One region of the Pseudomonas sp. GOM7 genome, then DNA from elsewhere that is predicted to be linked to it. Evidence: riboswitches for the same ligand, from Rfam matches in the RefSeq annotation. Region 1 holds a riboswitch; each other region holds the start of a gene.
What was found. A riboswitch is a leader RNA that binds a small molecule or an ion and turns the genes downstream of it on or off. The one in region 1 is predicted to bind cobalamin.
Positions count from the first base shown of each region.

Region 2: linked by a shared signal. The riboswitch ahead of OU800_RS19965 (energy-coupling factor ABC transporter permease) and the one ahead of cobO (cob(I)yrinic acid a,c-diamide adenosyltransferase) in region 1 are both predicted to bind cobalamin.
Region 3: linked by a shared signal. The riboswitch ahead of cobW (cobalamin biosynthesis protein CobW) and the one ahead of cobO (cob(I)yrinic acid a,c-diamide adenosyltransferase) in region 1 are both predicted to bind cobalamin.

Region 1 covers NZ_CP113519.1:2,246,179-2,250,452, reverse strand. Annotated here, with positions in the region: gene OU800_RS10270 (cobyrinate a,c-diamide synthase) at 1-1,053, opposite strand, end outside; gene cobO (cob(I)yrinic acid a,c-diamide adenosyltransferase) at 1,053-1,664, opposite strand; cobalamin riboswitch at 1,862-2,071, opposite strand; gene OU800_RS10260 (DUF799 domain-containing protein) at 2,107-2,778, opposite strand; gene OU800_RS10255 (DUF4810 domain-containing protein) at 2,775-3,095, opposite strand; gene OU800_RS10250 (CsgG/HfaB family protein) at 3,148-3,816, opposite strand; gene OU800_RS10245 (sensor domain-containing diguanylate cyclase) at 4,199-4,274, shown strand, end outside.
Region 2 covers NZ_CP113519.1:4,500,220-4,504,493, reverse strand. Annotated here, with positions in the region: gene OU800_RS19975 (acyl-CoA dehydrogenase family protein) at 1-986, shown strand, start outside; gene OU800_RS19970 (carbonic anhydrase) at 1,220-1,963, opposite strand; cobalamin riboswitch at 2,287-2,490, shown strand; gene OU800_RS19965 (energy-coupling factor ABC transporter permease) at 2,530-3,213, shown strand; gene amn (AMP nucleosidase) at 3,314-4,274, shown strand, end outside.
Region 3 covers NZ_CP113519.1:5,398,032-5,402,305, forward strand. Annotated here, with positions in the region: gene cobN (cobaltochelatase subunit CobN) at 1-1,265, opposite strand, end outside; gene cobW (cobalamin biosynthesis protein CobW) at 1,367-2,413, opposite strand; cobalamin riboswitch at 2,509-2,703, opposite strand; gene OU800_RS23980 (cobalamin biosynthesis protein) at 2,790-3,224, shown strand; gene OU800_RS23985 (hypothetical protein) at 3,227-3,772, shown strand; gene cobM (precorrin-4 C(11)-methyltransferase) at 3,801-4,274, shown strand, end outside.

The DNA of each region.
Region 1 (4,274 bases):
CAGCGCCGCGCTGCCGCTGAGCAGACCGAGCATCCGGCCGCTGGCGCCCTGCTTGTCGCGCAGTTCATCGAGCAGGTAGAGCATGCCGCCGCATTCCGCCAGCAATGGCTTACCGGCCTGGTGATGGGCGCGGATCGCCTCGGCCATGGCCTGGTTGCCTTCCAGCTCGGCCAGGTACAACTCGGGGTAGCCACCGGGCAGGTAGAGGCTGTCCACGGCCGGCAGCCCGCTGTCGGCCAGCGGCGAGAAGTAATGCAGTTCGGCGCCGAGGGCCTGCAGCAGATCGAGATTGGCCTGATAGAGGAAGGCGAAGGCGGCATCGCGCGCCACCCCGATCCGCACCCCGGCCAGCAGCGCGGCCGGCTCATCCAGGCGCGGCGCGGCAAAACGCACCGGAGCCGGCAGATCGACATCGGCGCTGGCCGCAAGGGCATCGGCGGCGGCGTCCAGGCGGGCATCCAGGTCGGCCAGCTCGGCCGCCTGCACCAACCCCAGGTGGCGGCTGGGCAGCTCCACCGCGGCGCTGCGTGGCAATGCACCGAACCAGCGGATGCTGGCAGGCAAGGCATCGCGCAGGATATCGCCATGGCGGCTGCTGGCCACCCGGTTGCCGAGCACCCCGGCAAAGGGCAGATCGGGCTGGAAGGTGGCCAGACCATGGGCCAGGGCGCCGAAGGTCTGAGCCATGGCCGCGCCGTCGATCACCCCCAGCACCGGCACGCCGAAGTGCCGCGCCAGGTCGGCCGCCGAGGGCTTGCCGTCGAACAGGCCCATCACGCCTTCGATGAGGATGAGGTCGGCCTCGCCGGCCGCCTGCCACAACAGGCGTCGGCTCTCCGCCTCACCGACCATGGCCAGGTCGAGCTGGTACACCGGCGCGCCGCTGGCGCGGGCGTGGATCATCGGGTCGAGAAAGTCCGGGCCGCACTTGAACACCCGCACCCGTCGCCCCTGGCGCCTGTGCAGGCGCGCCAGAGCGGCGGTCACGGTGGTCTTGCCCTGGCCGGACGCCGGCGCGGCGATCAACAGGGCCGGGCAGTGACGCGCACTCATCAGTATTCGATACCCTTCTGCGCCTTCACCCCAGCCTTGAACGCATGCTTGACCAGGCTCATGTCGGTCACCGTGTCGGCTGCCTCGATCATGCCCGGCAAGGCGCCGCGCCCGGTCACCACCACATGCTGCAACAGCGGCCGCGCCTCGATATCGGCCAGCACCGCGTCCAGTTCCAGGTAACCGTGTTTGAGGGCGATGTTCAGCTCGTCGAGCACCACCAGGCCGATGGCCTCATCGTTCAGTAGCTCACGGGCCACGGCCCAGGCCTGCTGCGCCTTGGCGATATCGCGCTGGCGATCCTGGGTTTCCCAGGTGAAGCCCTCGCCCATCACGTGGTAGCTGACCTCTTCGGGAAAACGCCGGAAGAAGGCCTCTTCGCCAGTGCTGGCCGCGCCCTTGATGAACTGCACCACGCCGACTTTGAGGCCATGGCCGAGGGCGCGCGCGACCATGCCGAAGGCACTGCTGCTCTTGCCCTTGCCGTTGCCGCTGTGCACCAGCAGCAGGCCGTATTCGTCCTGGGCCTGGGCGATCTTCTCGTCGATCAGGGCTTTCTTGCGCTGCATGCGCGCCTTGTGGCGGGCATCGCGTTCGGCCGACTCGCTCATGCTGTGCTCCTCGAGGTCAGGCGCCCGCCTCGCCCCAGCCGAACGAAGGGCGGCGCGGCGAGGAAAAGATCAGGAAAGCTGGCAAGGGCGAACACTCCATCACTGATCCGGGCATTTCATGGCTGGCAGCAGACGGAGGCAAAAGCACGAATGCCCCGCACAGGCAGGGGCACAAGCCGGTCAACGCCCTCCGCGATGCCGTGAAACTGCGACAGGCCGGTCTCCGGGCTCGTGAGCGAGGCCAATGGCTCGGCGCCGCGCCTTCCCGTGCCTAGCACAGTGGCCTGATGCGGCGTGCGACTCACCTACCGTTGCGGGGGCAGCGCCGGCTTGCGTACCGGCTTCCCTGTTTCACCCCGGCGCCATCATCGATGACGGCGCGGGGCACCTGAAGCAAGGCGCGCAGGTTAGAGGCAGCGCGCCCCGTGCGTCAACGCTCGGTTCAGTGCGCCGCATCCGGGCGCGCACGTGGCCCCGGCAGGATGCCGTTGTGCATGTTGCTGGAAAGCAGGCGGAAGCTGGTGATACCGGCGATTTCATGGCCGCGATCACTCAGGGTGTTGACCACCTGATCGATCAACGCCACCACCAGCATACCGACCAGGCCACCGCCGTTGTTCTGCTGCTGTTCGGCACTGCTGGCACGCGCAGTGCCTTCCCAGAGCAGCTTGCCGTTGCGCAGATCCACCAGCTTGGCCGTGGCGGTCACCGCCACCTCACTGGTGATGACCTTGTAGCTGCTGCCGTATTCGGTGACATCCAGATACAGCACACTGTCGGCGCCGAAGATCTCACGCAGCTTCTGCGGCGAGGCCTGGCGGATCTCCTCGGCATTCATCAGGCCGTTCTGCTTGAAGGTTTCGTCCACCACCGCCACCGGCATCACGTAGTAACCGGCTTCGCTCAGCGGCAGGGTAACCTGCGAATAGAAGCTGTAGGAGGCCTTGACGTCCGGCGACTGGTTCACCGGCGGCAGCACCAGGATCGACGCCGGCTTGCTCTCCAGGAAAGCGCTGTAGTCGTAGGCCTTGGGCGCCGCGCAGCCGCCGAGGATAGCCAGGCAGGCCAGCAGCGCGGCGGTTTTCAGAGCAGCGAGGGAAAAGATCGTCTTCATTGGTCGAATTTCCGCATCAGAAAGTCCATGTAAGTGGCGGACTCGGGGTACAGCGCCTTCTCGGTCTCGAACTCCTGGCGCACCTGGTCGAGCTTGCCGACATCGGCATAGAGCATGCCCAGATGGGCATGGAAGCCCGGCGGCAGTGTGCGGTCGGCAGCGCGCGCTTTTTGCACGCTGGCTTCCAGCGCGGCGATCTGCTCCTCGGTGCTGCTCTGGTTGTCGAAGCGTTGGTAGACCTGCTGCTGGTAACCATCCCAGTAATACAGGGGCTGCGGGCCACTGGCACAGCCACCCAGCACGCCGAGTACTAACATCCCGGAGAAAACGGCCAATCTGCGTGCGATTGTCATGCTTGCTAAGTTCCTTTTACTTGGTTGGATTCCATGCGCCGGTGTCGACGCCATTGACCAGTTTGTTCACCGCCTCGCGGATGGCCAGGTCGAGCACCTTGCCATTGAGGGTGGAGTCGTAGCTGGCGGTACCGCCGAAACCGACGATCTCGCGGTTGGACAGGCTGTATTCACCCGCGCCCTGGGAGGAGAACACCACTTCGGAGGTCTTCACGTCGACGATGTTGAGGTTGACCTTGGCGTAGGCGATCTGCTGCTTGCCACGGCCGAGAATGCCGAACAACTGGTGATCGCCGACTTCCTTGCGGCCGAACTCGGTGACATCACCGGTGACCACGTAGTTGGCGCCACGTACCTGCTGCGCCTGCTTGGAAAAACCGGATTCCTGCTGCAGCTCGGCCAGGTTGTCGCGGTCGAGCACATTGAAGCGGTTGGACTGTTGCAGGTGAGTGATCAGGATGGTCTTGGCCTGCCCACCGAGACGGTCGACGCTGTCAGTGAAGATACCGCGCATGTAGCTGGAGCGATTGTCGAACTTGCCGACGGAAATCGGGCTGCGAGGCCCGGCGTAGGACACCTGGGCGGTATTCACCTTGGCGACCTCCAGGGTACGCGACTGCTCCGTGGCGCAACCGCCGAGCAACATCAGCAGCGCCGCAAAGCTGCCGATAAGGGGCTTGTTCATACGAACCTCATGCAAAGAAAAACGGCCTTTTCGGCGAATGCCGACTGACCAGGGCTGGCGAAGGGAAAAGGGTTGAGAGTGTGTTGGAACGAGGGCATGCAACATCGAGTCTTCCATGGCTGGGGGCTTACGACGAAACCCAGGGGAGTGCATCCTGCAAGCGCAGCGATTCTAAACAGGCGGCAGGCACTTTGCCAGCATCTCATATGACGCAGTTCACGAAATCGATCAGATGCCCGCGATGGCCTGCCCGGCCAGGCCAGGCCCGATGCCGCGATGGCACGATGCAGCAACAGACCCTAAACTGTTTCACGACACGCATCTGGTTGCAGATCGCCCCAAGGGCGAACAGAGCACGATTTATCTCAGGAGCGTGAAGCCCATGCCGTCCCCCGATACACCCGAATCGCGGCCACGCCCTTTCGCCCAGGTCTGCCTGCCGCTGTTACGCCTGGCCT
Region 2 (4,274 bases), 2.3 Mb from region 1:
GCTCGGCGCCGATGTGCGATGCCTTCCTCACCCTGGCCTACACCGACAAGGGCCTCTCCTGCTTCCTGCTGCCGCGTCACCGCCCGGACGGCACGCGCAACGCCTTCTACATCCAGCGTCTGAAGAACAAGCTGGGCAACTGGGCCAATGCCTCCAGCGAAGTGGAATATCGCGGTGCATTCGCCTGGATGCTCGGCGAGGAAGGGCGTGGCGTACCCACCATCATCGAAATGGTGGCCATGACCCGCTTTGACTGCATGGTTGGCTCCAGTGGCCTGATGCGCCAGGCGTTGACCCAGGCCGCGCACCACTGCGCACACCGCCAGGTGGGCGGCAAGCGGCTGGCCGACCAGCCGCTGATGCAGAACGTGCTCGCTGACCTGGCGCTGGAAAGCGAAGCCGCGCTGGCGCTGTGCATGCGCATGGGCCGCGCGCTCGATCACCTGCATGACGAACAGGAAGACAAGTTCGCCCGCCTGGTCACCGCCGTGGGCAAGTACTGGATCTGCAAGCGCGCGCCGGAAATGATCTATGAAGCCAGCGAATGCATGGGCGGCGCCGGTTACGTCGAGGAAACCATCATGCCGCGCCTGTACCGCGAGGCGCCGGTCAACTCCATCTGGGAAGGCTCGGGTAACGTGCAATGCCTGGACGTGCTGCGTGCGCTGTCCAAGGAGCCCGGCGTGCTCGATGCCTTGTTCGCCGAACTGGGCGACGGTCATGGCGATGCCCGCCTCAAGGCCCATATCCAGCGCCTGAAAGCCGACTTCGCCGACACCGCCGACATCCAGTATCGCGCCCGCCAGCTCACCGAAGACATGGCTGTGGCATTGCAGGCCAAACTGCTGCTGGAGGCCGGCAACAGCGTGGTGAGCGATGCCTTTATCGCCAGCCGCCTGGAAGGCCGTGGCCGTGTCTACGGCACCTTGCCGCGTGGTGTCGATGTCGAGGCGCTGCTGGCGCGTAGCACGCCGCATCTGCTTTGATGCCGGAGCGCTCTTTAACAGGGAAAAGTTGGTAGATTTTTAGCGGCTGATTTTTCCCTTTCGGAACAGTTGATTACGCTAAGTGTGTTCCCCGCGTGAGCGAGGTTGAACCAATCAGGTAATGCTCAACCCGGAGCGTGGAGGCGTGTTTCTCACGCCGAAGTAGCCAGGGGCTCAGGTCAAGTCCGCGATGATGCGATGCACCGGTCATTCAGCCGGTGCATCAGAGCGTTTCAGTCTTCGCTCTCCAGGACGGCTCGCCCATTGAGCGCCTGGATCGGGCGGGCGTTCTTCGCGTACAGGTGCTGGAACTGCGCCAGTTGTTCGTGGGACAGCTCGACTGGCTGTTTAAGTACGCGCCATTGCACGTCTTCACTGCATGGCGGGGTGGTCAGCGAGCCGGCGAAGGCGTAGTAGCCCTGTTGCTGCGGGAGTACGGTTTGTGGCGCGAAGTTGCTTGCCAACTCGACTTTTTCCCCTGCCTTGTCCGGCATGGCCTTGAACACTGAGTCCAGTGCCTGGTTTTTCGCCCCTTCCTTGAACAGCACAGCCACGACCGCCAAATGACCATCGGTAGACTGGTGAACGAAGTGCGCCACCATCGGGAAGCCCTTGCCTGCGATGTGCTCTTCGCTGGGGGTGTGGAAATGAAATTGCACCAGGCGGTAGGGTTTGCCGTCGATCTCGATGCCGCCAGCATTGCTCAGATTCACCTGCACGGTGTGACCATTATTCACCACTTCGGCTGGGCTGGCCTGGTAGTCGAAGGCAATGCGAGGCAGCGATGCGCGGGTTGCATGGCTGATGTCGATCGGCGATTGCGCATGGCCGAGCGCGCAGGTTTCGTAGCCTGGATCCAATTGTGCCCAGTGTTCGGGGCCTTCCTTGCCTTTGTAGCTCCAGTGCGGTTGCTGTTCGGTTGCCATGGCGCCGGTTGTGAACAGAGCTGTTAACGCAACGATCAGGGTCTTCTTCATGTGCGCTCTCGTTACTGGATGAGGGTTCTAAAGGCCCGCGTGGCCCGTAGCCGGTGCGAGTTCGGAAATACTACGCATGGCTTGTAATAAAAAGTTACATCCGCATGGGCGTGGTGTGACGCAGCGCTTATCCGCGGCAGCTTCGGCTGCGTTCAAGACAGTATCCGTTCAGGTGCTAGGCGTTTTGGCAACGGGAGCATCTCGGAGCCTCGCGTAGCTAGCAGGCGTATGGGGGAAAGCTCGGATTGCCGAAGAAGCACATCGCACAGGGCTGAGGTGGGCGGTGCCTTGAACGCGAGTACTGTCTTTTGCCCAAGCTGCGGAGTAAGGTTGCCAGCGATGGTTCCTCCGTGCCCCGGCGCGTGTGGATGAAAAGGGAACAGGGTGCGGCGAATCTCGCCAATGCCCTGGCTGCCCCCGCAACTGTAAACGGCGAACGATGCCCTTCATGCCACTGACTGCGGTCGGGAAGGCGGGCGGAGTACCAAGCCGTGAGCCAGGAGACCTGCCATCGAACCCATCGATCCTCCAACTCGTCGCGCGGTGGGCGCGGCCAAGGAACTTGCATGCATATCGAACCGGGCGTCGTCGAAGGCGCCAAGATCTTCCTCAGTTACGCAACGGCAGTCGGCGCTTTCGGCCTGACGGCCAAACTGGCGCGCGATGCCATTCGCGACAATGGCGGGGCGGCTGCCCTGGCCCTGCGCAGCCTGCTGACCACCGCGTTGGTGTTCTGCTTCTTCGAGGTGTTGCCGCACCATCCCGTGGGCGTTTCCGAGGTGCACCTGATCCTCGGCTCCACCCTGCTGTTGCTGTTCGGTGCGGGTGCCACCGCCATAGGCCTGGCCGCTGGGCTGCTGTTGCAGGGCCTGCTGTTCGCCCCGTTCGATCTGCCGCAGTACGGCATGAATGTCACCACCCTGCTGGTGCCGCTGTGGGCCATCAGCGTGCTGGCCAAGCGCATCGTTGCGCCAGGCACCGCCTATGTCGACCTTTCCTACAAGCAGGCGCTGGCACTGTCGACTGCCTATCAGGGTGGCATCGTCGCCTGGGTCGGCTTCTGGGCCTTCTACGGCCACGGCTTCACCAGCGACAACCTGGCAGCCGTGGGCAGCTTCGGCCTGGCCTATATGAGCGTGATCCTGGTCGAGCCATTGATCGACCTGGGTGTGCTGGCCGGGGCCAAGGCGCTGGCGCGTTTCAGCCAGGGGCCGCTGTTCAACGTGCGTTTGCATCAGGCGGCGGCCTGATGAGGGGGCGCGGCGGCCGAATTCTTCGGTCGCCGCGCTATGTTTTGCCGCGAGGTTGCAGGCAAGATAGGGGCGTTCGTTCAGTCAGGAATACGCCCACGTGAAAGTCTGTTCCGATGATTTCGTCGTTGTTCACACCCCCGAAGAGGCGGTCGACCGCCTGGCCGCGTTGTATGAGGAAGCTACCGGCGCTCTGAGCCAGGCCCTCAAGCGCTATCTCAAGGCGCGCGTGCGCCCGGATGCCGACGAGCACTGCCTGTTCCGTTATCCCGAATTGCGCCTGGCCTACCTGTGTCAGGGCGAGGTGCCGACCACCGTGCGCGCCTATGCCAAGATTCAGGTGCCGGGCATCTACGCCATCACCGTGACCCAGCCGGCGGCCTTCCGCAAATACCTGCTGGAGCAACTGCGCCCGCTGATGAACGACTTCACCCTGCGCGTCGAGGTCGGCCGCAGCCAGCAGAATATCCCCTATCCCTACGTAGTGGAGGGCGGTGACGAGCTGGCCGGCAGTGGCGTGACCGCCGCCGAACTGGCGCGGGTATTCCCCAGCACCGATCTGTCTGCTGCCACCGACGGCACCGCCGATGGCCTGTACGACTGGGAGAACATCGACCCGCTGCCGCTGGCGCTGTTCGACGCGGCACGCACCGACTTCTCGCTCAAGCGCATCCAGCACTACACCGGCAGCGACTGGCGTCATGTGCAGCCGTGGATTCTGCTGACCAACTACCACCGCTACGTCGACCAGTTCATCCGCCATGGCCTGGACATGCTGCAGGGCGACTCGCGTTTCACCCGCATGGTGCTACCGGGCAACGTGGTGGTCGAGCGCGGCATGGCCGAAGGCGAGATGCAGGCGATCATCGAGAACGTGGTCTGGCATCGTTACCAGATGCCGGCCTATCACCTGCAGGCCGCCGACGGCCACGGCATCACCCTGGTCAATATCGGCGTTGGCCCGTCCAACGCCAAGAACATCACCGACCACCTGGCCGTGCTGCGCCCGCACTGCTGGCTGATGATCGGCCACTGCGGCGGCCTGCGTCAGTCGCAGACCA
Region 3 (4,274 bases), 2.3 Mb from region 1:
AAGTTATCCACAGGGTACCCCTGAGCCTGCAGGGCGCGGAGGATATTCAGCGCAGCAGCCGGCGTATCCAAGCCGACGCCGTTGCCGATGCGGCCATCGCGGGTCGGGTAGTTGGCCAGGATCAAGCCTATTCGCTTCTGATCGTTGCTTTTGATCGCCAACTGGCACCAATTATGCGCCAGTTCGGCGACGTAGGCCATACCCGACTCATGCGCCTGATAGCACACCACGTCGCACTGGCTGCGTTCGCTGCGCCAGGCCAGCCCCTTGAAGCTGATGGCAGTGCCGATCAGCCGGCCATCCAATTCGGGCAATACCACGTGCATGGCCAGATCGCGCGAGCCCAGGCCCTGGGCGCTGGTCTGCCATTGCGCCTGGTTGTCCAGCGAGCAGATGGCCTGCAGTACCGGGATATCACGGCGGAACACCCGCGCCTGCGGCGCCTCGGGGTTGGACAGTGCGAAGCCGGTGGTGTTGATGATCAGTGCGGCGCAGGTTTCGTCCAGCCAGGCTTGTACCTGATCCAGGCAGGCCGGCTCCTTGAGGCTAGCCACGGCAATCGGCAGCGGGTTGAGGCCCTGACCAAGCAGGTGCTCGCAGAAGGTCTCGACGAAGGCGGTGTTCGCCGACTGCACATGGTTGCGGTAGAACAGCAGCGCCACAACAGGCGCAGCCGGCTGCCACTGCGCCTGCCAGTCAGCCAGCGCCGCCAGGCTACGCTGGGGGTGATAAAGACCGACACGTGGCAACGGCTGCGGCTCCTGCCAAGGGTCATCGCGGCCCAGCCAACGGCTGCCGATGCAGCGAAATAGCTGGCGGGCATTGTCCAAGCCGCCCTGGCGCAGGTACTGCCAGAGGCGCTGGCTGTCTTCTTCAGCAACGTTGCCGAGGGCATTCAGCTCCGGGTCGGGCTTGTCGTCGCCCGGCACCATGATCACCGTGGCGCCCCGCCCCCCCAGCTCCACCAGGCGCTCGACGCCATAGCGCCAATAGCTCACCCCGCCATGCACCGAGATCAGGATGACCCTGGCATGCTGCAGCACCTGTTCGACGTAGTAGTCCACCGAGGCGTTGTTGCTCAGTTGCGCCGGGCTGGCCAGGCGCAGACTGGGGTAGTCGTCCGGCAGTTGCCGGGCGGCTTCGGCCAACAGCGACAGGTGCGAATCTCCTGTGCACAGGATCACCAGTTCGGCCGGGGTCTGGCCGAGGTCGGCGATGCTGTCGGCCGGCAACTGGGCGCCGGGCTGGGTGCGCAGGAGGTGCATTTAAGCGAGCCGCAAGCTGCAAGCCGCAAGCTGCAAGTGGAAGCAAACGCTGCACGCAGTAGTGCTTACTTGCGGCTTGCAGCTCGCCACTTGCCGCTTCATCAAACCGCCGCCTTCAGCTCGGCCTCGATGGCCGCGCGGTCGAGCTGCTGGCCGATCACCACCAGGCGGCTCAAGCGTGGCTCGTCGGCCTGCCAGGCACGGTCGAAATGGCGGTCGAAGCGCTGACCGACACCCTGCACCAGCAGGCGCATGGGTTTGCCGGGGATCGCTGCGAAGCCTTTCACCCGCAGAATGCCGTATTTCGCCACTGCGTCCTTCAGCGCAGCCAACAGGCGTGCCTCCTCGGCTTCCGGTAGTTCCACGTGGAACGAGTCGAATTCCTCATGATCGTGGTCTTCGTCTTCATCGTCGTGGTGGGTGCGGCGGTTGTCGATATGCAGCTCGGTTTCGCTGTTCAGGCCCAGCAGCACGCTGATCGGCAGATCACCACCATGCGCCTCGATCACCTTCACCGCTGGCGGCAGCTCCTCGGCCACCTCGGCGCGCACGGCAGCCAGTGCCTCGGCATCGATCAGATCGGCCTTGTTGAGAATCACCAGGTCGGCGCTGGCCAGTTGGTCGGCGAACAGTTCGTGCAGCGGCGACTCATGGTCGAGGTTGGGGTCGAGCTTGCGCTGCTCGTCCACCTGATCGGGGAAGGCAGCGAAGGTACCGGCGGCAACGGCCGGGCTGTCGACCACGGTGATCACCGCATCGACCGTGCAAGCATTGCGGATTTCCGGCCAGTTGAAGGCCTGCACCAGCGGTTTTGGCAGGGCCAGGCCGCTAGTCTCGATGAGGATATGGTCGAGGTCGCCACGGCGCGCCACCAGCTCGCGCATCACCGGGAAGAACTCTTCCTGCACGGTGCAGCACAGGCAACCGTTGGCCAGCTCGAAGACGCGGCCGTTGGCCTCTTCCTCGCTGCAGCCGATGGAGCACTGCTTGAGGATCTCGCCATCGATGCCCAGCTCGCCGAACTCATTGACGATAACCGCGATGCGGCGGCCGCCGGCATTGGCCAGCAGGTGGCGCAGCAGGGTGGTCTTACCGGCACCGAGAAATCCGGTGACGATGGTGACGGGCAGTTTGGCGAGGGTTTTCATGAAGGATCCCGTGGCGTCGATAAGTTCGGCGGACGGGTACGCGCAGGCGGGCACGCAGGAGCGTGCTGGCCGCATCGGATCACCCCGTCCGAGCAGATGGCTGGTCAGTCGAGGCAGGTCTCCTGGCTCACGGCTTGCGCGGCGCGCATCCCTTCACCTTCCCGCCGGTTGGCAGTGGTCTAACGAAGGGCATAACCGTTCACAGTTGCGGGGGCAGCCAGGGCATCGACCCTGCTCCCTCTTAGCTCCCCGACCGCTGGCCGGGAAGAACCTCGAAAACAAGAAGGCTACGCAGGCCGCGACGGCCGGTCAATCGCGGTTGACCATCCGCAGGTGCCATGATGAGCTACGCCACCGCTCAAACCAAATGCCGCTCATGTTGCCAACCGCTGATCGCTCATCCACCTCACCGATACAGGTCGTCGCTGGATTGGGGTGTCGCCGTGGCTGTAGCCTGGACGAGCTACTCGACCTGCTTATCCACAGCCTGGCTCGGCATGGACTGACGGCGGACAACCTGGCGGGCCTGGCCAGCATCGCCCACAAGCGCGACGAAGCCGGCCTGCACGCCCTGGCTGAACACCTGGGACTTGAGCTGTCTTTCTTCTCGCCCGAGCAACTAAGCGCCTACCTGGCAAAGACAGGCGGCAACCCCCTCAGCCAAGCCACCACTGGCAGCCCAGCCGTAGCCGAGCCCTGCGCACTGGCGTTGGCAGCGCGCATGGGCATATCGCCCTGCCAGCTCGGCGAGAAAACCCGCAGCGCCAGCGCCACCTGTGCGCTGGCCACCTTCACCGATACGAGCATCTAGCTGTGGACTACTTCGAGAACGTGATCAAGACCTTGCTTGAGGGCGAAGGATATTGGGTGCGCCAATCCTTCAAGGTCAATCTCACCAAGGAAGAGAAAAGGGAAGTTGGCAAACACTCTATCCCTCGCCCCGAAATCGATCTACTGGCTTACAAGCCAAACGAAAACAGGTTGCTGGCCTTTGAAGCAAAGTCCTTTCTGGACTCGCCCGGCGTCAGGCTCTCATGCCTCAGCGAAAGCCATGATGTTCCTGAGGGCAAATACAAGTTATTTACCTGCGAGAATTACAGAAAGATCGTTTTTCAACGACTCAAGCAAGACCTGATTGACTGCGGAATGGGTAATGCCAGCACCGAGATCGTTTTAGGGCTTGCTGCCGGCAAGGTCTATCAGTCGAAGAACTCCGAAATCAAAGAACTGTTTTCCCGCAACGGCTGGCTGTTCTGGTCACCGGAGGACATCCGTAACAAAGTGATCGATCTCGCTAAGCGCGGCTACGAAAACGAGCCAGCCATCATCACTGCCAAAATTCTGATGCGCCAACCGTGAAAAGCCATGAACTCCTTGAGCACAATACATGACCGTCTACTTTATCGGCGCCGGCCCCGGCGACCCCGAGCTGATCACCGTCAAGGGCCAGCGGCTTATCCACAAATGCCCAGTCATCCTCTATGCAGGGTCGCTGGTTCCCGAAGCCGTGTTACAGGGCCACAGCGCCGAACAGGTGGTGAACACCGCCGAACTGAATCTGGGCGAGATCATCACACTACTGCATGAGGCCCATAAGCGCGGCCAGGACGTCGCCCGCGTGCACTCCGGCGACCCGTCGCTGTACGGCGCCATAGGCGAGCAGATTCGCGAACTGCGTGCGCTGGGTATTCCCTTCGAGATCATCCCCGGCGTCACCGCCACCGCCGCCTGTGCGGCGCTGCTGGAATCAGAGCTGACCCTGCCCGGCATCGCCCAGACCGTGATCCTCACCCGCTACGGCACCACCTCGCCCATGCCCCAGGGCGAGCAATTGCAGGATCTGGCCCAGCACCGCGCGACC